Regions from separate parts of the Steroidobacter flavus genome, predicted to be linked through region 3. Evidence: riboswitches for the same ligand, from Rfam matches in the RefSeq annotation. Region 3 holds a riboswitch; each other region holds the start of a gene.
The links. Region 3 has a riboswitch for cobalamin ahead of ACFPN2_RS26030 (ribonucleoside-diphosphate reductase subunit alpha). Riboswitches for the same ligand answer to the same signal wherever they lie in the genome.
Positions count from the first base shown of each region.

Region 1: linked by a shared signal. The riboswitch ahead of ACFPN2_RS18430 (cobaltochelatase subunit CobN) and the one ahead of ACFPN2_RS26030 (ribonucleoside-diphosphate reductase subunit alpha) in region 3 are both predicted to bind cobalamin.
Region 2: linked by a shared signal. The riboswitch ahead of ACFPN2_RS31435 (TonB-dependent receptor) and the one ahead of ACFPN2_RS26030 (ribonucleoside-diphosphate reductase subunit alpha) in region 3 are both predicted to bind cobalamin.
Region 4: linked by a shared signal. The riboswitch ahead of ACFPN2_RS18385 (TonB-dependent receptor plug domain-containing protein) and the one ahead of ACFPN2_RS26030 (ribonucleoside-diphosphate reductase subunit alpha) in region 3 are both predicted to bind cobalamin.

Region 1 covers NZ_JBHSDU010000003.1:2,930,598-2,938,227, reverse strand. The annotation lists gene ACFPN2_RS18440 (DUF2149 domain-containing protein) at 1-274, opposite strand, end outside; gene ACFPN2_RS18435 (MotA/TolQ/ExbB proton channel family protein) at 256-693, opposite strand; gene ACFPN2_RS18430 (cobaltochelatase subunit CobN) at 690-4,979, opposite strand; cobalamin riboswitch at 5,093-5,294, opposite strand; gene cobU (bifunctional adenosylcobinamide kinase/adenosylcobinamide-phosphate guanylyltransferase) at 5,303-5,899, opposite strand; gene cobT (nicotinate-nucleotide--dimethylbenzimidazole phosphoribosyltransferase) at 5,928-6,938, shown strand; gene ACFPN2_RS18415 (adenosylcobinamide-GDP ribazoletransferase) at 6,935-7,630, shown strand, end outside.
Region 2 covers NZ_JBHSDU010000015.1:827,388-835,017, reverse strand. The annotation lists gene ACFPN2_RS31450 (LysR substrate-binding domain-containing protein) at 1-245, shown strand, start outside; gene ACFPN2_RS31445 (DUF763 domain-containing protein) at 307-1,557, shown strand; gene ACFPN2_RS31440 (nuclear transport factor 2 family protein) at 1,534-2,043, opposite strand; cobalamin riboswitch at 2,258-2,476, shown strand; gene ACFPN2_RS31435 (TonB-dependent receptor) at 2,695-4,878, shown strand; gene ACFPN2_RS31430 (PepSY domain-containing protein) at 4,883-6,478, shown strand; gene ACFPN2_RS31425 (LysR family transcriptional regulator) at 6,393-7,364, opposite strand; gene ACFPN2_RS31420 (aldehyde dehydrogenase family protein) at 7,461-7,630, shown strand, end outside.
Region 3 covers NZ_JBHSDU010000014.1:789,682-797,311, reverse strand. The annotation lists gene ACFPN2_RS26050 (ATP-binding protein) at 1-1,200, shown strand, start outside; gene ACFPN2_RS26045 (response regulator) at 1,197-1,913, shown strand; gene ACFPN2_RS26040 (hypothetical protein) at 1,868-2,587, opposite strand; gene ACFPN2_RS26035 (hypothetical protein) at 2,715-3,305, opposite strand; cobalamin riboswitch at 3,405-3,612, shown strand; gene ACFPN2_RS26030 (ribonucleoside-diphosphate reductase subunit alpha) at 3,764-6,136, shown strand; gene ACFPN2_RS26025 (ribonucleotide-diphosphate reductase subunit beta) at 6,145-7,161, shown strand; gene ACFPN2_RS26020 (PadR family transcriptional regulator) at 7,246-7,545, shown strand; gene ACFPN2_RS26015 (hypothetical protein) at 7,542-7,630, shown strand, end outside.
Region 4 covers NZ_JBHSDU010000003.1:2,922,721-2,930,350, reverse strand. The annotation lists gene cobC (alpha-ribazole phosphatase) at 1-370, shown strand, start outside; gene ACFPN2_RS18405 (sigma-70 family RNA polymerase sigma factor) at 414-929, shown strand; gene ACFPN2_RS18400 (DUF3379 family protein) at 926-1,579, shown strand; gene bufA2 (BufA2 family periplasmic bufferin-type metallophore) at 1,667-1,918, opposite strand; gene ACFPN2_RS18390 (DoxX family protein) at 2,092-2,565, shown strand; cobalamin riboswitch at 2,587-2,786, shown strand; gene ACFPN2_RS18385 (TonB-dependent receptor plug domain-containing protein) at 2,975-4,858, shown strand; gene cobD (threonine-phosphate decarboxylase CobD) at 4,858-5,898, shown strand; gene cobO (cob(I)yrinic acid a,c-diamide adenosyltransferase) at 5,895-6,521, shown strand; gene ACFPN2_RS18370 (ABC transporter substrate-binding protein) at 6,518-7,384, shown strand; gene ACFPN2_RS18365 (FecCD family ABC transporter permease) at 7,381-7,630, shown strand, end outside.

The DNA of each region.
Region 1 (7,630 bases), on a different contig from region 3:
GCCCCACCGGCTCCATGCCGGCGCCGGCCGCCTGGCCCTTCAATCCTTCCGGCAGCTCGGCAAGTTCGCGTCCCGGCTCAACGACTTGCTTGCCCCCTTCGGCACTGCTGGAGGTGGTGTTGAACACCGGTTGAGCCGACACCAGCGCCACGATCAACCCGCAAATGAACACCAGCATGATGTCGACCAGATTGACCAGCGACGCCTGCGGATCCTCTGGGGTTTCTTCAAATCGCGCGCTATTCCAGCGCCGCCTCACGACTGCTGCTCCCATCGGAGCAGCGCCTCGTCGTACCACCGACGGCGCAGCCGGCCGATGATGAAACCGACGACGCCGGCCGCCAGGCCGAGCACTGTGGCGTCGAAAGCCGTCAGCATCGCCTCGGCCAGCAGGTTCAGATTGCCATTGCTAAGTGCGGTCAGACCGGGGCCGAGCGAGATCAGTGTGGCCATCAAGCCAAGCATGGGCGAGGTGCGAGTGAGAATGTCCGCCCGCTCGATGCGTCGATGTGCCCGACGCTCGACCGCGCTGACATCGGTCGGCCGCTCACGTCGACGCAAGAATCCACGCTCGCCGAACAGCACACCGATGTCGACGCACGCGAGCGCGACACAAACAAACAATCCGACGACCACGGGGGTCAGCAGCAACGGCACCAGCGAGTGGGTCCATTGCACGATGAAAGAGTTCATGCGGAATGTTCCTTCGGAGCAACGTAACGTCCACGGAGATATCCGGCGGACAGCAATACAGCGATGCCGAGCACGATGATCGCCAAGGCCCACGGCGAGCGACCGCCCGCACCCTGAGCGTCAGCTGCCTGCTGTTTAGTCTGGCCTTCCTTAGCCGCTTGCAACTCCTTCATCGTCGTCGGCGACGAAGCAGCTTTCGCATCCACACGCGCACGCTCGAGCAATTGTTTCAGCGGCTCGATCTGATCGGCGCGCAGATAAGGCTGCACGTACTGGAACACGGGATGATCGGGCTGCGTGTGACCGCTGCCCGGCAGACCATGCTCGAGCAACAGATCGACCCACTTCTGACTCAGCTGCTGCAACGTGGCTTCGTCGGTTTGCCAGAATTGTTTCTCGGCCGCGACCAGCAGGATGGCCATCATGTTGGTCTTCACGTGCACGTTGGAGCCTTGCTCGAGGAACTTATCCAGCCCCAGGTGATGGGAATCGTCCACGTACACCTGTTTGACCTCGTCCCAAGCCCAGCTCTTGATCACGTCCGGATTCGTGACTTGCCAGCCCCACAAATATTCCATGAACTCGCTGCCCATGGTTCGCGCGCCCGCGTAGCCATGCTGCATCAACGGTTTGATCCACGCGGGATTCAGATAACGACCCCGCAACTCCGTCAGCAACGCTGTCGGCAGCGGCTGCATGGTCGGCTGCGAAGGATTGGAATGATCGGCGACGTGACTGGCCGGCACGCGACCGCTCAATGTTTCCACCGCGAGACTCAGGCCGCCGAGATAGTCGAACGCGTCGTTGTTATCCATCAGGCCGTAGAGATTGCTAGAGCGCCCCAGATAAGTGTTGCGCACCTCGCGCAAGTTGCTCTTCAACAGCTCCTGCTGCGCTTGGCTCGTGCCATCGGCGGAATACGCGTGACCGATGCGATCGATGTAAATCTTCGCGAGCTCTTTGCGATCGTTCCAGCTGCCGGAGCGCTCCACGGCCCGATTGATGCCGGCGCTGTAATCGCCGGGCGAAGTGCCGAACACACGCAAGCTCGCTTGCTTGCCGGCCTCCGCATGACCCAGGCCTTGTTTGATCAGCGCCGATGTTTCATTCACCCAATGGCGCGCCACGTGGTTTCGCGCCAGCGGCTCATCGCCCGGGCTCGCCATCGGACCCAACGGTTCCAGCGCGACACGCAGTGCCGAAGCAAGATCGGGACGGCTGCGTTCGATGGTGCGACGGCTGCCGTCCAGCGCCAGCAACACCGCTTTATCCAGCCACACGATCTGCTGACCGAACAAATCGCGGAACAGCCCCGATGTGACGAACACCGTGTCGGCACGCTGACCTACGTCGTTCAAGGGTTGACGCTCGAGACCGGCCACGATGCCGCGACTGTTCCATTGAGGCGCGACCCCGAGCAGCGACAAGCCGAAGCCCACCATCGCGCCTTCGTCCCGCACCGAATCCGACGCCCACAGAATCACCGCTTCCTTGCCGTCCTCTTTGACTTTGGCCCGCGCCTCGCTCGCGAGCTTTGCGCCCAACGAGTAACCGAGCCGCGACGGAATCAAACTGTTGTCGAGCCCATGGAAGTTGCGTCCCGTCGGCAGCGCCTCGGCATTACGAATCGGATCGTTGCCCGGCCCGGCGGGAATGAATCGACCGGCCAGGCCATGCAACAGCGCCCGCATTTCATTGTCCGGCGAGCTTTGCAGGTTCTGACGCAGCGTCTTATCGCCTGGCTTTGCTTTCATGGACACCAGCATCGTATCCAGCGCCTCCTTCTGCCACGGCTTGCCGAACACGTGCAGGCCCAGCGGCATGAAGTCTTCCTGCAGGTGGGTGAGATAGTGACCGATCTCGTGCACGAGCAATTCATCGTCAGCCTGCTCAAACGAAATGCCGCGCACTTTCAGCTCGGCATCCATACTCGCGGTCAGCGCGTCCTTGAGGTGCAACTCATCGATGAGGGCTCGCATCGACGACGCTGCCTGCTTGCGCAACGCCGGGTTGTTCGACGATTCGTAACTTTCCACGAGCTGCCGGAGGCGCAACAGATCGTCGTAGAGCGGCGTCGCGGTCAGCGGCGGAATCAAATGATCGACCATCACCGCGAGACCGCGCCGCTTGGCCTGCAACCCTTCGCCGACGCCGTCGACGATGTAGGGATAGATGCCCGGAATATCGCCGGCAATCAGTGCCGGATAATCGAGCTCATCCTGACCGACGCCTTTGCGCGGCAGAAACTCATACGTCGAATGACGCCCCAGATGCACGATGGCATCGGCGTTGAACTCGTGACGCAACCAGAAATAGAACGCCAGATACTGATGTGTGGGCGGAATGCTGGTGTTGGCGTGAAGCAGCTCTTCGTTCAGCTCCCATCCGCGCGGCGGCTGCGGACCCACGAAGATCTTGCCGAAGCGCAGGCCCGGCAGCACCAGCTTGCCTTTGTTCACCATCACGTTGCCGGGGATCTCTCCCCAGCCGCGCAAGCCTTCGACGCCCGTCGCTGCAATCGCGCGAGTCAGTTTGTCGACGGTCGCTTCGTTGCCGCCTTTGGTGAGCTGAGTTTCATACGCAGCCTGCAGCTGCTTGACCAGATCGAGTGCGCGATCGCGTGCCGGATGCTGAGCGCCTTCGAGCAAATGTTCGATCTCATGCAGCGTTCGAGTGATCTGACCGCGCGCATGCTGAGGCAATCGAGCCGCCTGTGCCGCCTGAACATTCGCCTGCAGAAACGCCAGCGGACCGCCGGTCATTTCCTTCTGCAACGGTTGAGGCATCGTTGCAAACCATTTGCCGTACTGTTCCGCGCTGACGTTGGTGACGCGCGTCGCCATCGAGCGCAGCACATCGCCTTGCTCGGGAAGATTCACGCCATCCTGCTGCAGCTTCTCGAGCAATTCCGCCGACGATGCGGGCAACGGCCCGGTGTCATAGCCTTCACGCTTCAGCGCTCGCAGGATTTCCAGCAATGAGGCGGGGACGTCGAGATTGTCGGCACCGATATTGTGACGGCCCGGCGGATGGTTGTAGTAAACGATGGCGACGCGCTTGTCTGCGTTCTTGGTCTGTTGCAAACGAGTCCAGCGTTCGATTCGCGCCGTCATCTGTTCCACTTGTGACGGAATGGCCGCGGTTCGCGTCACCGCGATGCCTGTAAGCGAATCCAACTGAGCGGCGGCTGCGGCAGCAACGACGATCGGCTGACTGATTCCCTGCAGCTCGGGCATGGCCACGCGGTAGTAAACACTGTCCCAAGCCAGCCCTTGCTCGGACATGCGCCAGCCTTCCGCTGTCACATCGTGCAGTCGAAGCGCCTTGAGCACGGGCACATCGAGCTGCTCGAGCCGACGCGTCGCCTCTGCTCGATCGCTGCTGCCGCCGATGATGAAATCCTGCACGGACACGACCGCACCCAAGCGAGCGCCAACCTTGTTGCCAATCACTCCGAGCGCATCGCTGCTCGGCCGGCCCCAACCGGCAAGCACAGTGAGACAATCCAACGCTCGCGCATTCAACGAACGGCAGATCGCTTCGCTCAACGTCACATCGGCGTGTTGATCCTCGAGCACGGCCACCACGCGTTTGTCGCCAACAATGCGCAATGTTTCAGCCGTCGACCATTCGCCGCGATAGTGAAAGCGCATGGGCAATGCGTCTTCGACCGGCTTGACCGCCGCCGCAGCCGCCTTGTCTTGCTCGGACAGCATCAGCGCCAGCAGTGAGATCAAGTTGGACTCGCCGCGGTTCTGCCAGTACGCACGAGCTTGAATCCAAGGCGCGAGTTGCGGATGGCGCTGAACAGCAGCAGCGACAGCTTCCGCACCGGCATCTTTCTCAGCCGTCAACGACGAGAGCTCCGCGTAGCGCGGATCTTCATCGACAAACAAACGTTTGGCACGCCAGCGACTTTGCCGTCCGAGCCCGGGATCGCCGGCCACCGCGATGATCTCCTTCGCGCGCGTGGTTGCGAGCTGTGCTTGAATGCGCTGAGCGGTTTCTTTGAACACCGTCGCGAGCAACAACGTGTCGGCCTCGCCGATCAGCTCTTGCAACTGAGCATCGCTGAGCGCGTCGACCTGCGCCGTCGTGCGGAAGATCAGTCGATGATTGGGCAGGCGCTGGTTGAAATCGCGCGCGGCCTGCGCGAGGTCGCCCGAGTTGCGCTCGGAAACGACAGCAACCAAGGTCGCCGCGGGCAGCTCGGCGGCGAAACAGGCAAGGATCAGGCAACACAGTCCGCTAAACCAACGGACGAGAGAATGAGACTGCGATCGCACGGCGGGACCCACAGAAGCTGACGCACCACACGGTGCGATGGCCTTCAGGCACCGCTCCGTGAACCTGTCGCCGCTGCAGGAATTCCCGCTCGCTCAGCACACCCCGGCTGCACGAAAGACGACCGCGACAAGCTGGTCTCCTGGCTTGCGGCTTACAGCCTGCGCATCACCTTCCCAGGCCTTCAGCCCAGTGGTTGCTCCTCACATTCGGGAGCTTCGATGGCGGCACCGCTTACAGTTGCGGGGGCAGCCCGGGTGTTGCACCCGGTTCCCATGACATGTCGTTCGCGCGACACCTTGCGCGAAAACCCTCGAGTCGTCAATCAACCGGCACGGAAGCTCTTGATGGGCACGGCAATTCCGGCAACCACCAATGTCACTTGATCGCAGGCGGCCGCCAGCATCTGGTTCAATCGCCCCTGTTCGTCCTGAAAACGCCGCGCGACCGGCGCCAGCGGCACGATGCCCATGCCGACCTCATTGGAGATCAACAACACCTCAACGCGCGCTAATGACAGCCATTGCAGGAATTTATCGCGCTCGGCTTCCCAGGTCGGCAACGGCGCGGTCGGCGCATCTTCGCGAAAATCCTGAAGCAACGCGTTCGACAGCCACAAGGTCATGCAGTCGATGACCACGATGTTCGATGACTCCTCCCCGGGTAACGCTTGCGCAAGACCGGTCGGTGCTTCTAAGGTGCGCCACGTTGCCGGCCGCTCCGCCCGATGTAACGAGATGCGATGCTGCATCTCCTGATCGAGCGCCTGCGCCGTGGCAACATAGGTGACATTCACGCCGCGCGCCGCCGACAGCGATTTCGCCAGCGCGATGGCATGAGCGGTCTTCCCCGAACGCGCCCCGCCGATGATCAGGCGTCGCCCGACCGAAGCCCGCTCACCCGATTTGTCATGCTCGACCATAGCCCGCACTCACCGTTCAGATGCAGTCATGATAACCAACGCCACCTTGCAACGCCGACTCGATACGCGCACCAAGCCCCAGGGCTCGCTCGGCGCGCTGGAAACGCTGGCGGTGCGCATCGGCCTGGCGCTCGACACTGAAACCCCGGTGTTCCGCGCGCCGCAAATGTTTGTATTCGCCGGCGACCACGGCATCGCCACCGACGGCGTCAGCGCTTACCCACAGGCGGTCACCGCGCAGATGCTGCTGAACTATCTCCAAGGGGGCGCGGCTATCAATGTGTTGGCACGTCGGCACGACATCGCGTTGCGCGTCGTCGATGCGGGTGTGGCCAGCGACATTGGCGAACACGCTGGGCTCGTCGCCCGCGCGGTGGCCCGGAGCACTCGTAACTATCGCGTCGAGCCCGCGATGACGCAAGCTCAGTGTACGCAGGCACTCGACACCGGCCGCGCGCTGGCCCAAGCCGCATTGAGCGAAGGCTCGAACGCACTGCTGTTTGGTGAGATGGGCATCGGCAACACGGCCAGCGCATCGATGCTGTTGCATCGGCGGACGGGCTGGTCGTTGGAAGATTGTGTCGGTCGTGGCACGGGCCTCGACGATGTCGGACTGGCTCGCAAGCGCGAACGATTGGCCGCTGCGTCGGCGCGTCGACCGGAAAACCTCACACCCGTTGAAACAATCGCGGAATACGGTGGATTCGAACTTGCGATGATCACTGGCGCCTTGCTCGCCACTGCCGATGCGAAATGTATTGCCGTGATCGACGGCTTCGCTGTCACCGTCGCGGCGCTGCTCGCTATCGAAATCGATCCTCGCGTTCGCTCTCGCTGCATCTTCAGCCATTGCTCGGCGGAACATGCGCATCGCAAATTGCTGGCCCACCTCGATGTGAAACCGCTGCTCGATCTGGGCATGCGGCTCGGTGAAGGCACGGGCGCCGCGATGGCATGGCCCATCATCGACGCCGCCGCGCGCTTGATGACGGAAATGGCCAGCTTCGAATCCGCCGGAGTGGACGACAAGGCGACATGAGCAGCGACGCTCAAACCGCTCGTCCTTCTGGGCTGATCGCTGAGCTGCGACTGCTGCTCATGGCGGTTCAGTACTTCACGCGCGTGCCCATGCCAGCGTGGGTCGGCCACTCTGCCGAGCACTTGAGCGGGACGGCACGTTACTTCCCCGCCGTCGGCATTTTGATTGGAGCGATCGGCGCGCTCGTGCTGTGGCTGACCAGCCTGGTTCTGCCCGGGCCGTTGCCGGTCATTCTCAGCACGGCCTTTACCGTGTTCATCACAGGCGCGTTCCATGAGGACGGTCTGGCCGATACGTTCGACGGTTTGGGCGGTGGCGCGACCCGCGAGCGCGCACTCGAAATCATGAAGGACTCGCGGCTGGGAACGTTCGGCACGGCGGCGCTGGTGCTGACGTTACTCATCAAGATCGCCGCATTGAGCGCGATGCCCGTGACGATTGCGATTGGCGTATTGATCGCCGGCCACGCTTTCTCTCGCGCATGTGCTGTGACGCTGCTGTTTGCCAGTAATTACGTCGGCAATCCGGATCAGTCACGCGCGAAAGTCGTCGCACAGCCCATGAGGCCTGGCGAGCTTTTGTTTGCAATCGTCATCGGCGTTGCACCGATGTATTGGTGCGGCCTGCACGCGCTCGCTGGCGTGGTTTGCTCGCTGATCGTTTTGTACTTGCTGACGCGCTGGTTCATGCAA
Region 2 (7,630 bases), on a different contig from region 3:
GCATCTCGATTCCGCGTCGAATGCGATTCAACGATGTCGCGCTGGTCCTGCAGGCGGCTGCGAATGGCCACGGAATTGCGTTGGGCGACGACCTGTTGGCAGCGGATGACTTGAAGGCGGGAAGGCTGATCCGGCCATTCGACATGAGCGCGCCCTGCGGCACGTATTGGCTGCTCGGCGGGGCATCGCGATCGCGGGCGAGGCGGATGTTTCGAGATTGGTTGGTGGAACAACTGGCGTTGTGATCAGGGCACGCCAACATTTGCAATCGACAGACGGCGGCGCGACCGGTAACGTGACCGCATCATGGGTAAACGTACAGGTAGCGCCGATCTTCCCCTGCATGGCGGGCATGTGCCGCCGTGGCTGTCGGCGCGCATGGCCAAGCTGGGAAGGATCATCGTCGAGGCCATCGTGCTGGAATACGGCCGCGACGAGTTGTTGCGCAGGCTCGCGCATCCGTTCTGGTTTCAGTCCTTCGGCGCCGTGATGGGCATGGACTGGCATTCCTCCGGCATCACGACCAGTGTGATCGGCGCGTTGAAGCGCGGCCTTGCTCCGATACAGCAGGAACTTGGTATCTACGTCTGCGGCGGCAAAGGTGCGAAGTCGCGAGAGACGCCATCGGAGCTGATGGCGTTAGGGGATCGCACTGGACTCGACGCGGCGCCGTTAACGAATGCGAGCCGACTGGTCGCGAAGGTCGATAGTGCAGCCGTGCAGGATGGTTACGATCTCTATCTGCATGCGTTCATTGTGACGACCGACGGCCGTTGGTGTGTCGTTCAACAAGGCATGAATGAGCAGCGACGCGAAGCACGCCGTTATCACTGGTTGTCGGAGAATCTGCAAAGCTTCCTGGATTCGCCGCACACGGCTATCGAAGGTCGCAATCAAGGCTCGATTATCAATCTGGCGGATGTTCGGGCGGAGCGGAATCGACGCGCCGGTCTCGAGCTGGTGCACGCGGGCCCGGACCGCCCCGTGGCCTTGCTGAAACGATGGCGCGATTCGGGAAATGCGGCGCTGAGTTTGTTTCCTGAGCCGGACCCGACGCCGCACTTGAGCTTGCCCGCTCATCACGAAGTACGCGCATCGGACGTGGTATTGCGACGTTTGCACGCGGCGCTCGCAGCGGCCGCGGATCGTGGTCCCAAGGATTTCGCCGATCTGCTGCTCACGCCAGGCGTGGGTGCGCGGACCGTCGCGGCGTTAGCGTTGGTTGCTGAAGTTCTGCACGGCGCCCCGGCGAGGTTCAGCGATCCGGCCCGCTTCTCGATGGCTCATGGTGGAAAGGATGGCCACCCGTTCCCCGTGCCGCTGAAGGTTTACGATCAAACGATTCGAGTGCTCAAGGAGGCGGTGAGCCGGGCCAAACTCGGTAACGACGAAAGACTCGCCGCGATCCGTCAGCTCGACGCTCAAGCTCGGGCCCTCGAAGGGCGCGTCGCCGGCCCGAGCTTCGATGCGTTCATCTCGGAAGAACGCGCGCATGCCGCCGAGTATGGCGGACGAACGGTGTTCGACGACGCTTCAGCCACGAGCAAGCGCGGCTGATTGCTCCAGGGTGATGCCTGCCACGAGGGGATCGGCGTGTCGATGCGCCAGCCGCCACTCCTTTCCTTCCCGCCGATAGACCAGCGTGACCCGTAGCGCCCAGGGCTGCGATGGCAAACCGCCGACTTCCACCTGGGCTCGTTCGATGAGCGCGAGCACCACCATGTCCGGCGAGCCGTAGGCGGCGATCACTTCCTGTTCCAGGGTGCCGTTCTTGAAGAAGCGGCCCATGGCCTGCATGCGCTCGGCGGTGAGATCGATACGACGCGTCGGTTTGCCGCCGAACGGGGCCATGATGGTGAAGTCGTCGGTCAGGGAAATGAGCTCCTGGTATCGGTCGATGTCCCCACGCAGCAGGGTCGCGTTGGACTCTTCGGAAAGTTTGATGAGCTCGCGGACCGTGTCATCGACCGGTATCGCGGTGGCATCGAGTGAGGCGAGGGCGGCTCCGGCCGCGGCAAGGACGGTACGACGTGAGGCAGGCATGCTCGATCTCTCGTTTACAGCAAAGCGGCGCGAACTCTAGCGATCGGATCGGGCCGGTCGGCAGTGCCTTTGGTTATCCATGGACACTCACCCAAGCGGGCCGGTGTAATGGCCACGTTAACGGCTCAGAAAACATCGGTTAACGTCGTTACGAAACCGTTATTAACGCCATAAGCGCCGCGTGTAACGGTTGACGCTTCCGGCAAAGCGCAATATCGTGCGCCCCGTCCACGGTGCCTGCTCCCCGAAGAGCGGGCTGAAAAGGGAACCCGGTGCCCACGCTGTCAGCGTGCATTCCGGGGCTGCCCCGCAGCGGTAATTGGGAACGAACGGCGCACACAGCACTGGGCTTTTGCCTGGGAAGCAGCGCCAAGTAGGTCGGCACACGCCGAAGCCCATGAGCCCGAAGACCTGCCGAGGATCGCGCGCTGTTACAGGCGCGCACAGGCTGTCGGGCTCTCGTGGGAAGGGGCTGGCGGATGTTCGCGTCGCTGCGTTCGCCGGCGAATCGCGCCTTCCGTTATTCCATTTTTTCCATCGATGACGTGCTCGCGCGTTTGTTAACGCGGGCAGGCGGCCTCGTAACCGTAAATAACTGGCGGCCGGTGCGCTCTGTGCACAGGCTGGATAAAACCAATAAGCGAGGCAATTGTGAGCAAACACGGGGTCGCCCGCTGGGCGAGCGGTTTGGGAATGCTGGCGGTGGCGCTGCAGGCGAGTGCGACCGACCGCAAGGCGGATGAGACCGAGTCGATCGTGGTCGAAGGACAGCGGGAGCGCAGCACGGTCGTGCTCGATGAGCCAGTGCTCACGGGCTCGCGACTCGGCATCGATGCATTCGATCTGCCGGCCAGCGTTTCGGTGATCTCACATGAATTGATCCAACTGCGCGGTGCGCGAACCGCCATGGAAGCCATCGAAAGCGCTGTCGGCATGACCGGCGGCACGTCGGTCGGCTCGATTCCGAACTACGCGACGCGCGGATTCTCTGGCAACGACATCACTGTCATGCGCGATGGCATCCGCCAGAACACCGCCTCGCAGTCGTCGCGCCCGCTCGACAGCTTTCTGTTCGAGCGCATCGAAGTGCTCAAAGGCCCGGCCTCGCTGCTGTATGGCGAAGGCGCGGTCGGTGGCGCGATCAACTACGTTTCCAAGTTGCCCGACGACACCACCAAAGCGGAAATCATGGCCACCGTCGGCTCGTGGAATACTTATCGCACCGGCTTTGGCGTGGGCGGCCCATCGGGCGTCGACAAGCTCTACTACCGCTTCGATGTTTCGCAGACGCAATCCGATGGCTACGTCGATGACAGCGGTTATGACTACACCGCCGCCGCCGCCGCCTTACGCTACGACGCCACCGACGACACGACACTCACTTTGCAGAGCACGTTCCTGAAGGACAGCGTCAGCAGTTATTACGGTACACCGCTGGTTTACGATGCGGTCATCGATCAGACCGGTGCGCAGGCGGTGCGGCGTGCAAACAGCGCGACCGATCGACTGGTGAATGCTCGCATCGATGGGCGCACACGTCGTCTCAGCTACGACAACATCGACAACTGGTCGAAGGCCGACAACTCGTTCACGCGGTTCATCGTCGATTCCAACCTGTCCGAGCGCTGGACGTTGCGTAACGAGACTTACGTTGCCACTCAGCACATGGACTGGCGGAACACCGAGAGTACGGTGTGGAACCCCGCGTCTCAGCTGGTCGAGCGCGGCAGTTTCTTCCTGATCTATCGCAACGACCTGCAGATCGGCAATCGCGTGGATTTGCGTTGGAGCGGCACGCTGGCGGGTCGGCCGAACACGTTCCTGATCGGCGCGCTCTACGATAATAACGAGCAGATCCGTAACAGCGGACAGACTCTGCCAGCGTCGCCGACGCCGGCCAATGTGCCGCTGGTCGGCTTCGATCGAGGCTACGGCCCGGACGTGCACTATCAGCGCACGGTGAAGGTGACGACTGAGAACGCGGCGGTCTACGTTGAAAACATTTACGAGCCGGTGCAGCGCTTGAAGGTGGTCGGCGGCTTGCGCTACGAGCAGATCGATGTGGAACGCAAGTCGTATGTCGGTCTCGATCCATACACCAAATCGTACGATCCAATCACCGGTCGGCTCGGTGTGATCTTCGAGGCGAGCGATGCGCTGAATCTGTACGCCAGCTACAGTCGCGCCGCTCAGCCGGTGTCGCAGCTGGTGAGTCTCACGGTGACTCAGGACAACTTCAGCCTGCAGAAGGGCGCTCAATACGAAGTGGGGGCCAAGGCGTCCGTTCATGGCACGGACCTGACGCTCGCGCTGTTCGATATCGAGAAGAAGGATGTGCTGACGACGAATGCGGACCGCGTCAGCTCTCAGATCGGGAAGCAAGTGTCGCAAGGCGCCGAGCTTGCCGTGGCGTTCACGTTGCCGGGAGAGTTTCGAATCGATACGCACGCCGCCTGGACCTGGAAGGCGGAGTACGAAGACTTCTTCGAGAATCTCACGAACGGCGGCGTCCTCTCTCGCGAGGGCAACACTCCGGCGAACGTGGCGAAGTTCGTCGCGGGCCTGTTCATCGTGAAGCCGTTGGGCGATTGGGAGTTCACTGCCGGTGCGCGTCACGTGGGCGAGCGGCAGGCCAATACCAACAACGGCATCCAGCTCGACGCATACACGACCTTCGATGCCAGCGTGGGTTATCGCTGGAACGACGCACAGATCGTCCTGCGCGGGCGCAACCTGAGCGACGAAGAGTACGCCGAGTGGGCCTCGGGCAGCGGTTTGATGGTGAGGCTCGCCGATCCGCGCAGCGTCGAGCTCGGTATGAAGTACTCGTTCTGACGCCATGAGCTTCAAGCGGCAGCTGTTTCTATTCCACCGCTGGGCGGGCATCGTGCTGTGCCTGTTCTTCGCGCTGTGGTTCGTGAGCGGGATCTTCATGATGTACGTGGAGTTCCCGCAGCTTTCGAAGCCAGAACGGCTGGCCGGGGCGCGGCTGCTGAATTTCTCAGCCGCGACGCTCACGCCGGCGGACGCACTGACGAAACTGCAGTGGAAAGACTTTACGAGAGCAGCGACGCCGAGCACGCTCAAGAAAATCGCCGTCGCTGATCCCGAGCAGCCAGCGGCGCCGCGCTCGATTCGCCTGGCAATGATCGCCGAGCGGCCGGCGTATGTGATTCACGCGGACAACGGAGCGCAACCTCGAGTCGTGTTCGCGGACAACGGCGAAGTGCTTCGCGATGTGAGCACGAAAGCGGCGGAGGAGGCCGTGACGGGATTCGTTCAGAGAAGCGCTGCCTCGCTCGGCAAATTCGCTGCGCCGTTCGAAGGTAGCAGCATAGCTTTCGACGGCACTGTGCAAACCGATCAATGGACGGTATCAGCTGCACTCAACGATCACCGACCGTTGCTCAAGTTCGCGATCAATGATGGTGATGGAACGGTGCTCTATGTTTCGTCGACGACGGGCGAAGTCGTTCGGGACACGCACAGCACGGAGCGGGTGCTGAACTATTTTGCCGCCGTCACCCATTGGCTCTATCCGACGTTCGTTCGCAAGTATCCGGAGTTTTGGGAATGGATGGTCGACATTCTCTCCGGCATCGGCGTGGTGCTTGCGATTACGGGCCTATGGATCGGTTGGTTGCGCTGGAACCGTCGTGCCAAACCCGGCAAGCCGCAGGTGCCTTACAAAGGGCTCATGCGGTGGCATTACTTCACCGGCATCATCTTTGGCGCGCTGACTGTGACGTGGGTGTTCAGCGGGCTGCTGTCCATGAATCCTCTGAATTTGAATCCGCCGCGTCGGGCTCAGGCGGATCAGCAACTCATCTATACGGGTAAGTCGCTCACGGTCGGCGATTTTGAAGTGCCGTCGCAAGGGTTCGGCGCGCTGGCGGTGGAAGCCGATCTCGTTCACTACGCGGGTCAACCTTTCTATCGAGTCGCCGACCGAGACGGTTCAATACGCATGGTTGCTGGCAGCGCCGCGGCGACGACATTGCCCGATGCCGAGGCCATGCTGGCCCGCGCGCCGACCTTGATTCCGGACGCTTCGCTGGTTGAAGCAACCGTGCTTACCGCTTACGACAACTATTACTACTCGCGCCACCCGGAGCGGGGTGAGCGTCCGCTGCCCATCATTCGCGTGCGCTTCGACGATGAGCGGCACACCTGGTTTCATCTGGATCCGCTCACGGGGCAGATTCTCGATCGCAGCACGCGGACCCATCGGGTCTATCGCTGGTTGTACAACGGCCTGCATTCCTTCGATATCTGGTGGCTGTGGCAACGCCGCCCGCTATGGGACATCTGCGTCATCGTGTTCTCGCTCGGCGGATTGTTGTTGTCGGTCATCGGCGTCGTGATCGGCTGGCGCCGGTTACGGTACGAACCGCGACGGCGGGCCGCTTCAAGCGCCGCGGTTTCTCCCTGTTGACGACCTCATGGATGAGGTCGATCAACAGTCGTAACGCGGTCGGCACGTGACGATTGGCCGGGTAGTAGAGTGAGATGCCAGGGAATGGTTGCATCCACTCGCTGAGCACGGGAATCAAGCGCCCCGCGGCGAGGTCATCCCTCATGAACCAATCGGTGAGAATCGCGAGCCCCACACCGGCGAGCGCGGCCTCTCGAATGAGCGTCGGCTCGTCGAGTGTGAGTGCGCCGGGCACGTCGAGATTCAGCGCTTCGTCGCCACGCTCGAATTCCCAGCGATAGAGCCTGCCGCCGGGCAATCGATAGCGAATGCAGGTATGCGATAGCAGATCGAGCGGTTGACGCGGTCGCGGATGTTTGGCGAAGTACTCGGGCGAGCCGACGACCGTCATGCGTAACTCCGGCCCCATCGGCACCGCGATCATGTCCTTGGGCACCAGCTCGCCGATGCGAATGCCCGCATCGAATCCCGCCGCGACGATGTCGACCATGCGAGCCTCGGTGACGATGTCGACGTTGACTTCGGGATAGCGGCGAACGTACTCGAGCACGATGGGCGCGAAGGCCATGTGAGCGGCGCCCGCCGGTGTGTTGATGCGCAACGTGCCGGCCGGGTTCTGGCGGTGGGTGTTCAACGCATCCATCGCGCCGTTGATCTCGTTCATCGCCGGCGCGATCCTGCCGACGAACGATTCGCCCGCTTCGGTGAGGGCGACACTGCGCGTCGTTCGATTGAACAGCCGCACGCCCAATCGTGCTTCCAGACCCGCCACGGCGCTGCTCAGTGCGGTCGTGGACATGCCGAGCTCGGTCGCTGCCGCACGGAAACTGCGACGACGCGCGACCGCCAGCACGGCCTCCAGTTCAACGATGCCCGATCGGTGCATTGTCCCGATTCCCCGGATGACTCATCAAGTATTGTCCATCTTACCAGGCCAATGCTCCGGCGCTACCTTGTCTCCACAGTCTTGAAGGAGGCAGTCATGCGAAACATCGGGCACAGCTACATCGACGGCGAATTCGTGGTCCCCAACGGCACTGAGCGCTTCGATCTTCACAACCCCGCAACGGGCGAAATCATCGGCCAGGTGCGGCTCGGCGATGTGGCCGACACGCGTCGGGCCATCGCCGCGGCCAAGCGGGCGTTTCCGGC
Region 3 (7,630 bases):
AACCTGATCGCGAGCGTGCGCCGGCAGAGCCGGGCCACGGGCGATCGAGAACGGCGCACGGCGTTGTTATATGCGATGACCCGCGATCTCAGTGCCACGCGCGGCGTCGCGAACATGTCTCGCGTGGCGGTCCGGCACATCGTGGATGTTTTCGATTGCCAAGCGGCCGTGTTGCTTCCCGATGCCACCGGGACGTTACAACGTCCGGCCGACGCGCCGATGGACGGTTCGTTCCGAAACGCAGACCTGTCCGTGGCTCAATGGGTATTCGAGCACGGGCCCCGCGGCGGCCTCGGCTCCGATTACATGCCGGAAGCACCGGCAATGTATCTTTTGCTCACACACGAGCAGCAGCGCTTCGGGGTTCTGGCGGTACTGCCACAGACCAGCCGGCGGTTGTTAGCTCCGGAGCAGACTCGTCTGCTCGATTCGTTCGCCGAGCAGTTGAGTCTGGCCGTCGAGCGCGCCGGCTTGTCGGCTGCCGCCGAGGCGGGTCGTGTCGCTGCCGAAACCGAAAGCCTGCGTAATACGTTATTGGCATCGATATCGCACGACTTGCGCACGCCGCTGGCGGCCATTGCCGGCGCCAGCAGCACACTGGCCGAGCGAGGACGAGAGATCGATGATGACATTCGGACGCAGCTGGCCCGATCCATCGAAGCGAAGGCCGTGGAAATGGCGGAGATTGTTTCCAACGTGCTCGACCTGATGCGCTTCGAATCGGGTCAGATCGCGCTCCGGCGCGACACGCATGCCCTCGATGATTTGATCGGCTCGGCGCTGGTACGGGTCGAGGAGCGTCTGCGGAGTCATCCGGTCCGCATCGATGTGCCGAACGAGTTGCCGGTGTTACACGTGGACGGAACCCTGATCGTGCAAGCGCTCGCCAACATCTTCGACAATGCCGCCAAGTACACGCCCGCCGATGCCGTCCTTCATATCGGAGCGCGGCTCGAGGAACAGCGGGTGAGGGTGGAGATCGACGATGAAGGGCCAGGCTTTCCAGCCGTGGATCGCGAGCGCCTGTTCGACAAGTTCAGTCGCGGACAAGGTGAAGGTGCGGTCGCGGGGGCCGGTCTGGGGCTGGCGATCTGCCGCGCCATCGTCCATGCGCATGGAGGCACGATCCGCGCGACCGATCGACCGGGCGGCGGAGCGCGTGTCGAGTTCTTTCTTCCAACCACCGCAGGCTCGCTGTGACACAAGCCATGCACCGCATTCTGGTCGTGGAGGACGACCCAACCATTCGCGCCGTGCTTCGCGCACTATTGCAGTCCGAGCCCTATCGTTTGGTTGAGGCCGAGACAGCAGCGCGAGCGCTGATCGAAGCGCGGACGCATCGACCGGATTTGCTGCTCGTCGACCTCGGGCTGCCCGATGCCGATGGAATGACCGTGATCCAGGGCGTTCGCGAGTGGTCCAGTGTGCCCATCATTGTGTTGTCGGCGCGGACCATGGAAACACAAAAGGTGGCGGCGCTCGAGGCGGGCGCGGATGACTACGTCACCAAGCCGTTCGGTGCGCCCGAGTTGATCGCGCGAGTCCGCGCCGCTTTACGCCGAAGCTCGCGAGGACTGGATCGCACAGCGATCGTTCGATTGGGCGATGTCACGATCGATCTGGCGCGCCGGGAGGCTCGCGCTGCCAATAAAGAAATCCGTTTCACGCCGTTGGAATATCGGGTGCTCGAATCGCTCGCGCGACAGGCGGGAATGATCGTGACCGCGAATCAGCTGATCCGGGAAGCGTGGGGCCCCGATCGCGCTCATGACACGCAGAGCCTGCGTGCTTGCTTGAAACATTTGCGTCAGAAGCTCGAGCCGAATCCGGCGCAGCCGGTGTTCATCATCACCGAAACCGGCCTGGGCTATCGACTGCGACCGAGCGACGCACCCGACGCACCATCGGCATAGCGGGCGACGTAAAAGCACGTCAAGCTCAGCGCCAGCATTTCACCGCCGTCCTCGACGATGGTCGCCATGGCATCGAACGCCGTGGTCGAGAGGAGGCGGTGGATTGCATCGCCGCCGATCGCGAACATCAGCAGCGCCGCCAGCAGAATGCCCATGTTGATCGAGATGGCGCGTGCCATCGATGAGCTGCGAATGTATGCGACCACGAGCACCGGCGTGAGGAACGCGCCGCCGATCGTTGCATAGATCAGCTCGCCCCAGTCGCGACCCCTCAGGCCGCCGAAATCGGCAATGTGCGCCCACGCGACCAGGTCGAGCCCGATGCGCTCATGAATGCGCATTGAGTCGTCGAGCAACAGGAAGCCATACACCCCGATCCAGAGCAGCAGCACAGGAAGGCGGGTTTTCCGAAACAACTGGCTGAGCGCGAACATGATGCCGGCGTACTTGAGATATTGAAACATCTCGCCGTAGCCGCGATCGCGTGCGATGGACCAGCGCTCCGAGGTGAGCAGGTTCGTATGCACGTGCAACCAATGCAGCACGATGAACAGCAGGTCGCCACCGATCAGCGCTGCCAGTAGTTTGCGAGGCGCGAGGATCGGGCTCGCAACGTCGTGCGACTCCGAAAAAAGTGTGGCACTCGAGTACGGGGAGGAGGTGTCGTCGATCACGAGCAGAATTCTAGGAGATCGACGCGTGGCTGGATTCACGAATTGCGTCGGTCATTGGCGACCCGGTTGTTGTATTTGCAACAATGTAGCTGCACGCCGACAGCAGCGCGCGGCGAACTATCATTTGTTAGTCGTCGCACAACAGCTCGACTTTGCGAATGGCCAGATCCACCGCCTGCTGATCCGTTGCTTTCGCGAGCTCCTGTTTCGCGGTATCGCAATGGACGGCCTCCGATCTCACAGCATCGCTCACCTGGCTGACTGCCTGCGCGTTGGTTGGATCGCAGTAGTCCGATGAAGCGCGACGAATGTTTGCATTGCTGCCGACCCGCTCGATGGCGACGCAATCGTTGACCTTGATTTCGCGCTGATCGCTGACGATGCGAACGGAACTGCCGTCCGCCATTTGCACAGTGTATTGAGTGCCTGAGCGATTGCCTTGAGTGGCGGCTGCGCCGGCAGCACCGACCACAGCTCCGGTGGCGGCGCCACGTGCCGCCGAACCGCGTCCGCTCGCAATGATGCCGATCGTTCCGCCGAGGAGCGCGCCTTGGGCGGCGTTCGAGTCCAAGGTGACTTGCTGGGCGTTTTGCACGACGCCGAACTGCACGGTCGCATTTTGACCGACCCGATGCGACGTGGCTTCGCATCCAGCAATCGCCGTGAGCGCGACACCGACGATGCAAAGAATCATTCGGCTCGAGGGGGAGTTGTCCATGCGACGGCCCTTTCAAAGTGTCGAACGTTGGCACCTCAGCGGCGGCGGCACTATTGGACCTGGGCCCAAGTCGAGGTTGACGCCTTGCGAAAACCACAATATCTTGTGCCCATCCTCGGTGCCTGCCCCAAGATCAGTGGGGCAGGCTGAAAAGGGAATCCGGTGACATTCCGGAGCTGCCCCGCAGCGGTAATTGGGAACGAACGGCGCACACAGCACTGGGCTTTTGCCTGGGAAGCAGCGCCAAGTAGGTCGGCACACGCCGGAGCCCATGAGCCCGAAGACCTGCCGAAGATCGCGCGTCGTCACAGGCGCGCACAGGCTGTCGGGCTCTCGTGGGAAAGGGCTGGCGGATGTTCGGATCGCTGCGTTCGCTAGTGACCTCGCTCCGTTGTTCCCGTCTTTCCCTCGATCGCCCGATTTCGCTCGCGGGAGCGACGCTTCGAGGAACAACACACATGCTGGCGACCCTGGACTCTGCTCAAACCGATTTTCATTTAACGCCTCCACACTCGGCTCGCACCCAGATGCGAGTCACCAAGCGCAACGGCGAGCGCGAAGCCGTCGACGTGAACAAGATCGTTCGTGCGGTCGGGCGCTGTGGCGACGGTCTCGACGCGGTCGATCCCATGCGCGTCGCACTGAAGACGATTGCTGGCTTGTACGATGGCGCGACCACTCGCGAGCTGGATGAGCTGTCGATCCGCACGGCCGCTTCGTTCACGTTCGAAGAGCCGGAGTATTCGCGTCTCGCGGCGCGTCTGCTCGCGGGCTTCATCGACAAGGAAGTGCAGGGGCAGGGCGTTTATTCGTTCTCGCAATCGATTCGCCTGGGCTTCGATGTCGGGCTGATCAACGAGCGCGTGATGAGCTTTGTCGAGAGCAATGCCCGCAAGCTCAACGACGCCATCGACGCGCGTCGCACCCACGAGTTCGAATACTTCGGTCTGAAGACGCTGTACGACCGCTACTTGTTGAAGCACCCGACGCGCCGGCTGGCGCTGGAGTCGCCGCAACAGTTCTGGCTGCGCATTGCCTGTGCGCTGAGCGCCAGCGTGCACGAGGCCATCGACCTATATCAGGTGTTCTCATCGCTCGACTACATTCCCAGCTCGCCGACGCTGTTCAACGCCGGCACGCGCCACGAACAATTGTCGAGCTGTTTCCTGCTGGATTCGCCCGGCGATTCGCTCGAATCCATCTACGATCGTTACAAGGACATCGCGCTGCTGTCGAAATTCTCCGGCGGCATCGGCGTGGCCTGGCATCGCGTGCGCTCGGAAGGCTCGCTGATTCGCGCGACCAACGGTCTCTCGAATGGGATCGTGCCGTGGTTGAAGACACTCGACTCGTCGGTGGCGGCGGTGAATCAGGGCGGTAAGCGCAAAGGCGCGGCTTGTGTGTATCTCGAGCCATGGCATGCCGACGTCGAAGCCTTCCTCGAACTGCGCGACAACACGGGCGACGAAGGCCGCCGTACTCATCACATCAATCTGGCGAACTGGATTTGCGATCTGTTCATGCGTCGCGTGGAGGCGGATGAGATGTGGTCGCTGTTCGATCCGAAGGATGTGCCGCAGCTGCCGGACCTGTGGGGCGAGGCGTTCGATGCGGCTTACACTCAGGCCGAAGCGCAAGGGCTCGCACGAAAGTCTGTGCGTGCACGCGACTTGTATGCCCGCATGATGCGCACCCTGGCGCAGACTGGCAACGGCTGGATGACCTTCAAGGACAAGTGCAACCGCGCGGGCAATCAGACGGCACGCGCCGGCAATACGATTCATCTGTCGAATCTATGCACCGAGATCCTCGAGGTCACCAGCGATGACGAGACTGCGGTGTGCAACCTGGGCTCGATCAATCTCGGCCGTCACGTGATCGACGGTGCATTCGACTTCGACAAGCTGGCGCAAACCGTGCAGACGGCCGTGCGTCAGCTGGACCGGGTCATCGATCTGAACTTCTATCCGATCGCCACGGCCCGTGCCTCGAATATGCGCTGGCGCCCGGTCGGGCTGGGTGTGATGGGCTTGCAGGATGTGTTTTTCCAGCTGCGCATGGCGTTCGACAGCGCGCAAGCGAAGGAACTGTCGACGCGCATCGCCGAGACGATTTATTTCCAAGCGTTGCGGACGTCCATGGAACTGGCGCGCGAGTTGGGACCTCACGATGCATTCAAGGACACGCGTGCCGCGGAGGGTGAGTTGCAGTTCGACAGCTGGGGCATCACGCCGTCGGACGAGACGCGGTGGAATGCGTTGCGCGCTGAAATCAAAGCGCACGGCTTGCGTAACAGCCTGCTCATCGCCATCGCACCGACTGCGACGATTGCCTCGATCGCCGGTTGCTATGAGTGCATCGAGCCGCAGGTTTCCAACCTGTTCAAGCGCGAGACTTTGTCCGGCGACTTCCTGCAGGTGAATCGTTACCTGGTGGAGGAGTTGAAGCAGCTCGGCTTGTGGACCGATGAGATTCGCAATCAGATCAAGCTGGCGGACGGCTCGGTGCAGGGCATCGCCGAGATTCCTCAGGCACTGCGCGCCATCTATCGCACGGCTTGGGAAGTGCCCATGCGGGCGCTGATCGATCTCGCGGCGTCGCGTGGCGCGTACATCGATCAGAGCCAGTCGCTGAACCTGTTCATCGCCAATCCGACCATCGGGCAGCTCTCCAGCATGTACATGTATGCGTGGAAGAGCGGCATCAAGACCACTTACTACTTGCGCTCACGTCCGGCGACGAACATCGCGAAGACGACGGTGCAGGTGAGCGACACCGCCGCGGTGGTGTGCTCGTTGGAGAATCCGGAACTGTGCGAGGCGTGCCAGTGAGCGCCGTCATGACTTCACGCAGCGCCTCCCTGCTGGATTCAGGCTTCGATCTGACGCTGCGCCCGATGCGCTATCCGCGCTTCTATGAAATGTATCGGGCCGCGATCAAGAACACCTGGACCGTCGAGGAGATCGACTTTCAGATCGATCTGGGCCATCTGTCGCAGCGGATGACGGCGGCCGACCGGCATTTGATCGAGCGGCTGGTGGCGTTCTTCGCCACCGGCGACTCGATCGTCTCGAACAACCTGGTCATCAGCCTGTACCGGCACATCAACTCGCCCGAGGCGCGGATGTATCTTTCGCGCCAGCTGTACGAGGAGGCGCTGCATATCCAGTTCTACCTCACGCTGCTCGACAATTATGTTCCGGATCAACAGCGACGCGCACAGGCATTCGCCGCCATCGAAAACATTCCGTCGATCCGTCGCAAGGCGGAGTTCTGTCAGAAGTGGACCGATGAGGTGTTCGGCCTGCAGCGGATCGAGAGCGACGCCGACAAGCGTCGTTTTCTCTTGAACCTGACGTGCTTTGCCAGCTGCATCGAAGGATTGTTTTTCTTCGGCGCGTTCGCCTATGTCTACTTCCTGCGTTCGCGCGGGCTGCTGCCGGGACTGGCGGCGGGCACGAACTGGGTGTTTCGTGATGAGAGCGCGCACATGGCGTTCGCGTTCGAAGTGCTCAATACGGTGCGTCGGGAAGAGCCGCATCTGTTCGATGCTTCCTGGGCTCGGCAGGTGCAGACGATGATCGAGGAGGCGGTCGAGTGCGAGGCCGCGTTCGCCGACGATGTGCTATCGGGCGGTGTCGTCGGTCTGACTCGTCGTGAGATGCGCCAGTATCTGGAATACGTTGCCGATCAACGGCTGCGCGCGTTACATCTGCCCACGCGTTACAACGTTCGCAATCCGTTTGCGTTCATGGAATTGCAGGACGTGCAGGAGCTGACGAACTTCTTCGAACGCCGCGTCTCGGCATATCAGGTGGGCGTGCAGGGGGAGGTCGCTTTCGACGAAGCCTTCTGATTTCGTTGCGCCAGGGGTCATCGCGCGAGGTGCGACGGTCAAACGGAGGCCCCCTATGTCGATGTGGAACATAGTCCTCCGCCCATGGCCGATCCGAAACTCAGTGTCCGAGGTGCAGCGGTCCTCCGAGCGTTCCTCGACGTCGCGCCGGAGGAGCTTACCGGTTCCGAGCTGATGAACAGCGTCGGCATCTCGTCGGGGACGCTGTACCCGTTGCTGAGCCGCTTCGAGTCGGCGAAGTGGCTGACCAGTCGCTGGGAGGCCGGCGATCCGGCGAAAATGGGCCGTCCGCGCCGCCGCTACTATCGCCTGACGGCGTTGGGGGCCAACAAGGCCAGGGAATGTATCGAGCTCATCGTGCCTGGTATCTGGAGCCGGGCATGATTGAGTTCCTGCTGTCGGTGCTGAAAACCCTGGTCGGAAAGATTGTCACAGACGAGTTCAATGCGACTTGTCCTTCCGTCGCCCA
Region 4 (7,630 bases), on a different contig from region 3:
CTCACGGCTGGCGAAGGTGTTAGCACAAAGAGACGCTTGCGACGTGACGCTCGCGCCTGAGTTGCAGGAACTGCACTTCGGCCATTGGGAGCAATTGCCGTGGGCCCGGATTCCGCGAGAACATAGCGACCCATGGGCGGCGGACACCTGGAACCTGGCGCCGCCCGGCGGAGAAACAGAACAAGCCCTATGGACCCGAGTCGCGAGCTGGTATCGCACGGCGCTGTCGCCGACCGCCTCCCGCTGCGCCATCGTCGCGCACGGCGGCTCATTGCGCGTATTGCGATGTTTGATTCTCGGGCTGCCGGTCGAGGACCGCTGGTCCTGGACCCTGAAGTGGGGCGAACACGCACGCTTCGAGCGGCCTTGAAACCGCCCTGCAATAAACCCGCGCCTGCCCCGGTCTACTCCCAATGAACGCTAATAGTGCTCGTGAACGCGGGCGCTTCGAGGCGCTGTGCATGCCGTTCCGGGCCGACGTGTTTCGGTTCGTGTACTGGCTTTGCCGAGACCGGGCTTTGGCGGAGGACGTGGTGCAGGAGACGCTGTTGCGCGCGTGGCGCTCTCTCGATTCGCTCGGGGACGAGAAAGCCGCACGACCGTGGCTGCTCACCATTGCGCGACGGGAGCTGGCAAGAGTGTTCGAGCGCAAGAAGCTGCCGATGGTGGATCTCGATGTCGCCAACGAAGCCGAGCCCGAATCGCTGGCGGTCAACGATCAGCATGAAGTCGAGGAGATGCGACGCGCGATTCTGAAACTGGATGTGATTCACCGTGAGCCGCTGGTGCTCCAGGTGTTGCTGGGCTATTCCACCGAAGAAATCGCCCAGCACCTGGAAATCAGCGTCGCGGCCGTGTTGACGCGTCTGTTTCGTGCCCGACAGGTCTTGCGTCAGCAACTGCTGGGTGCGGAGGGCTCGCGGTCATGAACTGCGAAGAACTGCGCACGATCGTCGGTGCCGAACCCAATTCGACGAACCCCGAAGTCCTGAAGCACATCGAAAGCTGCCCGGACTGCGCCCGCTATCGGCAGGAATTGCAGGCGATGGATCGCTTGATCTATCGAGCGTTGGCCGTCGACGCGCCGGCTGAAAAGCGCGCCACTCAACCGTCCCGCGTGTGGCGCATGGCTGCGAGCGTGCTCGTTGCTGTGCTCGTCGGTGCGATGTCGTTGTGGTTACTGACACCGCGAGAAAGTTTCGCGGCGGAAGCTATCGCTCACGTCAAACATGAGCAGTTCTCGCTCGTGCGCACGTCGGAAACAGTCGATGCGCAGGAGCTGGAAAAAGTGCTCGCCGCTTCGAGGTTGCGATTGAAACCCGGTGCGGCACGAGTGTCATACGCGCAGAGCTGTCCCTTCCGGGGTCAGCGAGTTCCGCATCTGGTCGTGCAAACCGAGCAAGGCCCGGTGACGGCGTTGGTCGTCACGGACGCGCCAACCCAGGGGCGCGAACATATCGACGAGAAAGGTTTTCAGGGTGAGATCATTCCGGCACCGCGCGGCGTGATCGTCGTGCTGGGTCAGAATGTGCCGGTGGATGCAGTGGCGAAGACGCTGCTGAGCGCGCTGGAATACTGAGCCCCAAATGCACAGCGGCGCATGTATGCGCCGCTGTGAGAAAGAATCGCGAAACACCGGCCAGCGCAGGGCCGCCGATCATCGCAATTACTTCTTCATCTTGGCCTTGGCGGCATCGCAATCGCCCTTGCTCAGTAGCAAGTAGCCCTGGCCCTTGCACTTGTTCTGGCCCTGGCAGGCGTTGGTGGCGGTGCTGCAGGCGGACGTTCCCTTGCACGAATTGACACCTTCGCATTTCACCTTGGCTTCATCCGCCGCGTTCGCCGTGGTGGCGACAGTGGTAAACAGCAGTGCAGCGGCGGCGGCCATGGCGGCGCAAGTGGCTTTCTGTGTGCTCATGCTTCTCTCCTGAATCTGATTTTTCGAGCGGTTGAAACGGATCGTCATCGATGCCGCGAACAGCATCTTGCCCACTAGACCGGGCCCGGCGCCATCGCATTACACGCAAACGGAGTAATAAGCGATGGCTCAGACCGGTCCTCTAGCCAACAAGCAAAAAGCGGGAGTCCGATATGTTGAGCGACGCCTTGATGGACCCGAAGAGCCCGATGGCCCGCCTGCTCGACCATCTGCAAGCGCCGTTCGCGCTCGCCTCGCGGGTTTATGTGAGCTGGGCGTTCCTCAAGAGCGGCTATCTGAAGCTGTCGGACTGGGACCAGACGGTTGCGTTGTTCGAGTACGAATATCGCGTGCCCGTGCTGACCCCGCACCTCGCCGCCATCGCCGGGACCGCCGGCGAGCTGGTGTTTCCAATGCTACTCATACTCGGTCTATTTGGCCGGATCAGCGCGCTCGGCCTGCAGGCCGTCAACGTTCTGGCGGTGATTTCCTATGCGCACGTACTGTTCCAGGAAGGCTTCGCGGCCGCCATCGGCCAGCATTATCTGTGGGGTTATATGTTGCTGGTGCTGACGGTGTACGGCCCGGGCGCCTGGTCGCTGGACTACCAGCTGCGCGCCCGGCGCAAGAATTCGTCCGACACTTGACGAAGGCCCGCTCAAACTTCATCCTCGCGCCGCGCGACAAGTTCCCCCTCAAGGGGATTCAAAGGGAACTCGGGTGTGAAGCCCGGGCTGCCCCCGCAACTGTAAGTGGTTCGCCGCGCGTCAAAGACCACTGGTGTAGCCCAAGGAATTGGGTACGCCGGGAAGGTGACGCGAGGACTTCAGCCATCAGCCAGGAGACCTGCTTGCCGCCGTCGTCCATCGATTGGCCGGGGTGTGCCAAGAGAACGGGAGTTTTCCCTGTAGAGGCGACCGGTGCATGGGTCGCGACGCGTTTTGAAGTTGCAGCCCGTGCGGTTTGTAACTCTCCGCGGAGCCTTCTGTGCACACCAAATCCGTCTGCCGCCCGTCTTTCCGGGCTTCATCCCGTCTTCTCACCGCATCCGTAGCGTTGTTGTTGCATCCAGCGTTGTCCGCGCTGGCCGCCGACACGGGCGATGGCGTCGAGGATGTGATCGTCACTGCCAACCGCATCTCGCAGGAAACGTCGCGCGTCGGCGATTCCGTCACTGTGATCACCGCGAAGGAGCAGCGTCGCAGCCAGAAGACTGCGGTCTCCGATCTGCTCGCGGCGACGCCGGGCGTGACAGTCGCTCGCAACGGCGGCCTGGGCGGCACGACGACGCTGAGTATTCGCGGCGCCGAGAGCCAGCAAACGATCGTGATGATCGACGGCGTCAAACTCAACGACCCGTCTTCGGCCAGCGGCGGATTCAACTTCGCGGATCTGATCACCACTGACTTCGCGCAGATCGAAGTGTTGCGCGGTCCGCAGTCCACGTTGTGGGGCAGCCAGGCTATCGGCGGCGTAGTAAACATCGTGACGCCGATGCCCGAAGGCCCGCTGTCTGCCTCTTATTCCGCCGAGGGCGGCACTCATGACACCGCACTCGTTCGCGGTCACGTGCAGGCCGGCGGCGACCGCTTCGCCTGGCGCGTTAGCGGCAATTACTTGACCAGCGACGGTATCTCTTCGTACTCGCGCGATCTGGGCGGTCTCGAGGCCGACAGCTATCGCAACGTCGGCTTCAACGCGCGCGGCATTCTGCATATCACCGATAACGTCTCCGCTGAAATCCGCTCGACCTGGAGCGACGGCCGTTCGGAATACGACGGCTTCCCGCTGCGTGATACCCCGGACTACGGCGTCACCGAAGAACTGACAACCTACGCCGGCGTGAACTTCGGCTTGTTCGACGGTCGTCTCGAAAATCGTATCGGCTTTGCGTACACGAACACGGATCGCAAAGATACCGACCCCTCGTCGACGGTGCCGACCACGTTCGACGCCGAAGGTCGCAACGAGCGTTGGGAATATCAAGGCACGCTGCGGATCACGGACCGCGTGAACACCATCGTCGGCCTGGAGTCGGAGCGCTCCGAGCTGAGCACCGTATCGCCGTCGACGTTCGAACCAAATCCCGTCCCGCTGACCGGCGAGGTGCAGATCGACAGCATCTACGCGCAGGTCAACGTGACGCCGATCGACGCGTTGTCGTTGAGCGCCGGCGTTCGCTATGACGATCACGACACGTTCGGCAGTCACACGACGACGCGCGCCTCCGCCGCGTGGTCTGTGACATCAACCACCATCCTGCGCACCAGCTACGGCGAAGGCTTCAAAGCGCCGACGCTGTATCAGCTGTACAGCCAGTACGGCAATCTGAATCTCGAAGCCGAAGAGGCTGAGGGCTGGGATGCCGGCGTCGAGCAACATTTCTTCGCCAAGAAGCTGGTCGTGTCCGCGACTTATTTCGATCGCGACACCACCAACATGATCGACTTCGTCACCTGCAGCACCGGCGACACCTCGCCGAACTGCCAGGGGCGGTTTGGCTACTACGACAATTTCCAGAAGACCAACGCCAAAGGCGTCGAGCTGGCGGCAGCCGCACATCTGACGGAACAACTGTCGCTCACCGTGAACTACACGAACATGGAAGCAGAGAACGCAGCGCGCGGCACAGCGAACTACGGCCATGAGTTGCCGCGTCGGCCAAAAGAAACCGCCAATGCGCAGCTGAGCTACGAATGGCCGGTCGGCCTGACCACCACGGTCGCCGTTCAGCACGCCGGCCGCAGCTTCGACAAGATCAACAACCTCGAGGTGCTCGAGAGCTACACGCTGTTCGACCTGCGCGCGTCGTATGCGGTCAGCGATTCGCTGGAAGTGTTCGGTCGAATCGAGAATGCGTTCGACGAGGACTACACGACGGTGAAGAATTACGGCACGCTCGGCCGCACCTTCTACGCCGGCCTGCGACAGAGCTTCTAATGAAGAGTGGGGCTGACATCGCTGCCGGTCGCTTCGCTCATCATGGCGGCCGGCTCTGTGTCGCGCGCTCGCTGTTTCCGGATGTGACGCAGCCGTGGATCGATCTGTCCACGGGCATCAATCCTTCGTCCTACCCAGCGCCGCGAGCCTCGGCTCGCGAGCGCAATCGACTGCCTGAGCCCACCGACCTGGCAAAGCTCGAAGCTGTCGCCGCGGCGGCGTTCGGCGTCGACGATCCGGCGCGAGTGATCGCGACCGGTGGAACTGAGAACGTGCTGAGACTGCTGCCGTATTTTTTGAAGACGGCGTCCGCTGTGATCGCCGGGCCGACGTACGGTTCGCATGCCGATGCATGGACTCGCGCCGGGCTCGATACAACTATCGTCGCCGACGCCGAGTTGGCGACGCGAGCTGCCGCGAACACCGCGATGACTGTCGTCAGTCCCAACAATCCGGACGGGCGCGTGCTGAGCCGCGAGCAACTGTTATCGCTGCACGGTTCCTTGCAGGCGAATGGCGGCGTCCTGATCGTCGACGAAGCGTTCGCCGACCTCGAGCCTCAGCTGAGCGTCGCCGGGCTGGCCGGCACTGAGTGTGCGCCGCGCATGATCGTGTTGCGCTCGTTTGGAAAGTTTTATGGACTGGCGGGGGTCCGACTCGGATTCGTCATCGCTTCGACCGCCATCGCGACTCGGCTGCGTTATTTGCTGGGCGACTGGCCGGTATCTGCGGACGCTCTGCGCGCCGGCCTCGCGGCTTATGCGGACGAAGCGTGGGCCTCGAGAACGCGCCTTCGCCTGCATCGCGCCGCGCAGCGACTCGACCGGTTACTCATCGCCGGCGGCATGACCATCGTCGGCGGCACCTCGCTTTATCGACTGGCCCGTGCTCCGAATGCCCGCGCCCGATTCACCCAACTCGCCTCACAAGGCATTCTCGCCCGGCCGTTCGAGTACAACAGCACTCTGTTGCGTTTCGGTCTGCCGCTCGCTTCAAATGACTGGCGGCGCGTGGCCAACGCGCTGAAGATGCAACCATGAGCACGACCGACGGACTTTCGGAAGCCGACAAAGATCGCCTGCATGCCGAAGAGATGAAGCTGCGCCAGGCCGAGCGCCGCGCCGAGCGCGCGACCAAAAAAGAGCGCGGCGGCCTGCTGATGGTGCTCACCGGTCCCGGCAAGGGCAAATCCTCCAGCGCTTTCGGCATGGTGGCCCGCGCGCTCGGCTGGGACATGCGCGTCGGCATCGTGCAGTTCATCAAAGGCAAATGGCAGACCGGCGAGAAACATTTCTTCCGTCGCTTTCCCGACCTGGTGACCTTCGACGTGATGGGCGAAGGCTTCACCTGGGACGTGCAGGACCGGCAACGCGACATCGCCGCCGCCCAGCAGGCCTGGCGGCGCAGCTGCGAGCTGATCGTCGATCCCGACTACGATTTCGTGCTGCTCGATGAGCTGAACATCGCCATCCGCAACGACTACGTCAGCATCGACGAAGTGGTCACGTTCCTGAAGAACCGGCCGCGCGACAAACACATCTGCATCACGGGCCGCGATGCCCGGCCGCAGCTGACCGAGATCGCGGATCTGGTCACCGAGATGACGCTGATCAAACATCCCTACGACGCCGGCTTCAAGCCCCAGCGCGGAGTGGAATTTTGAAACCCTGGCTCGCACCGCTGCTAGCCGCGCTCTGCCTCGCGCCCACTGCGCAGGCTGAAGAGCCGGCGCATCGTCCGATGCGCATCGTCTCGCTGAACATGTGTGTCGACAGTATGCTCATCGAGCTCGTGTCGCACGATCGGATCGCGGCACTCAGCCATTACGCACGCGACCCGCAGCGTTCGACGATCGCGAATGTGGCCGGCCATCTGCCCATTACTTATGAGACGGCCGAGGAAGTCGTCGCGCTTCGACCTGATCTGGTACTCACGAGCCGTCACTCGGCCCCCGCGACTCGGAATGCGCTGAAGCGCGTCGGCATTCGATTCGAGTTGTTTGACGTCCCGCAAAGTATCGAAGAAAGCCTGGCGCAAATAAGAGAGGTCGCCAAGCTGCTCGACGCGGAGCCCCAAGGCGAAGTCATGGTCGCGCGAATTCAAGCCGCACTGGATGCAGCTCGCCTGCCCCCGAACGAGGAACCGCTCACTGCGGCGATTTATCAGCCGGGCGGTTTGTCGGCGGGCTCGGATACCGCGGTCGGTGAGCTGATGGAACTGACCGGGCTACGAAACATTGCCGCTCGCTATGGCGTCACCAAGTATCGTCCGTTGCCGCTGGAAGTCTTGGTGTCGTCGCCGCCGGATGTCTTGCTGATCGGCGAGACTTCTCCCGGCGCGCCGCTACAAGCGGAGAAGATCGTCCATCATCGCGCGCTGCGAGCTTTAGGCTCTCAGATGACACAGTCCGTGTTTCCAGCACGCCTGTTGTATTGCGCCGGTCCCGCGATGGTTGAAGCGGCTGCCACGCTGGTGCATGCACGCGATCAAGCCTGGGCGGCCCACGGCAAGAGGACCGCATTGTGATTTCTCGTCGGTGGGCGATGCCCGCGCTGTTGGGGCTTGTCGTCGTGCTCTGGTTCCTGTCGATTGCCGTCGGCCGCGTCACTCTGACTTGGGAGATGTGGAAAGCGCAGGACGCCGTGAGTCGCGCAATTCTGCTCGAGCTCCGACTGCCTCGCGCGATTCTTGGCGTGCTGGTCGGTGCATCGCTCGGTCTGGCGGGCGCGGCCATGCAAGGCTATTTGCGAAACGCACTCGCCGAGCCTGGCA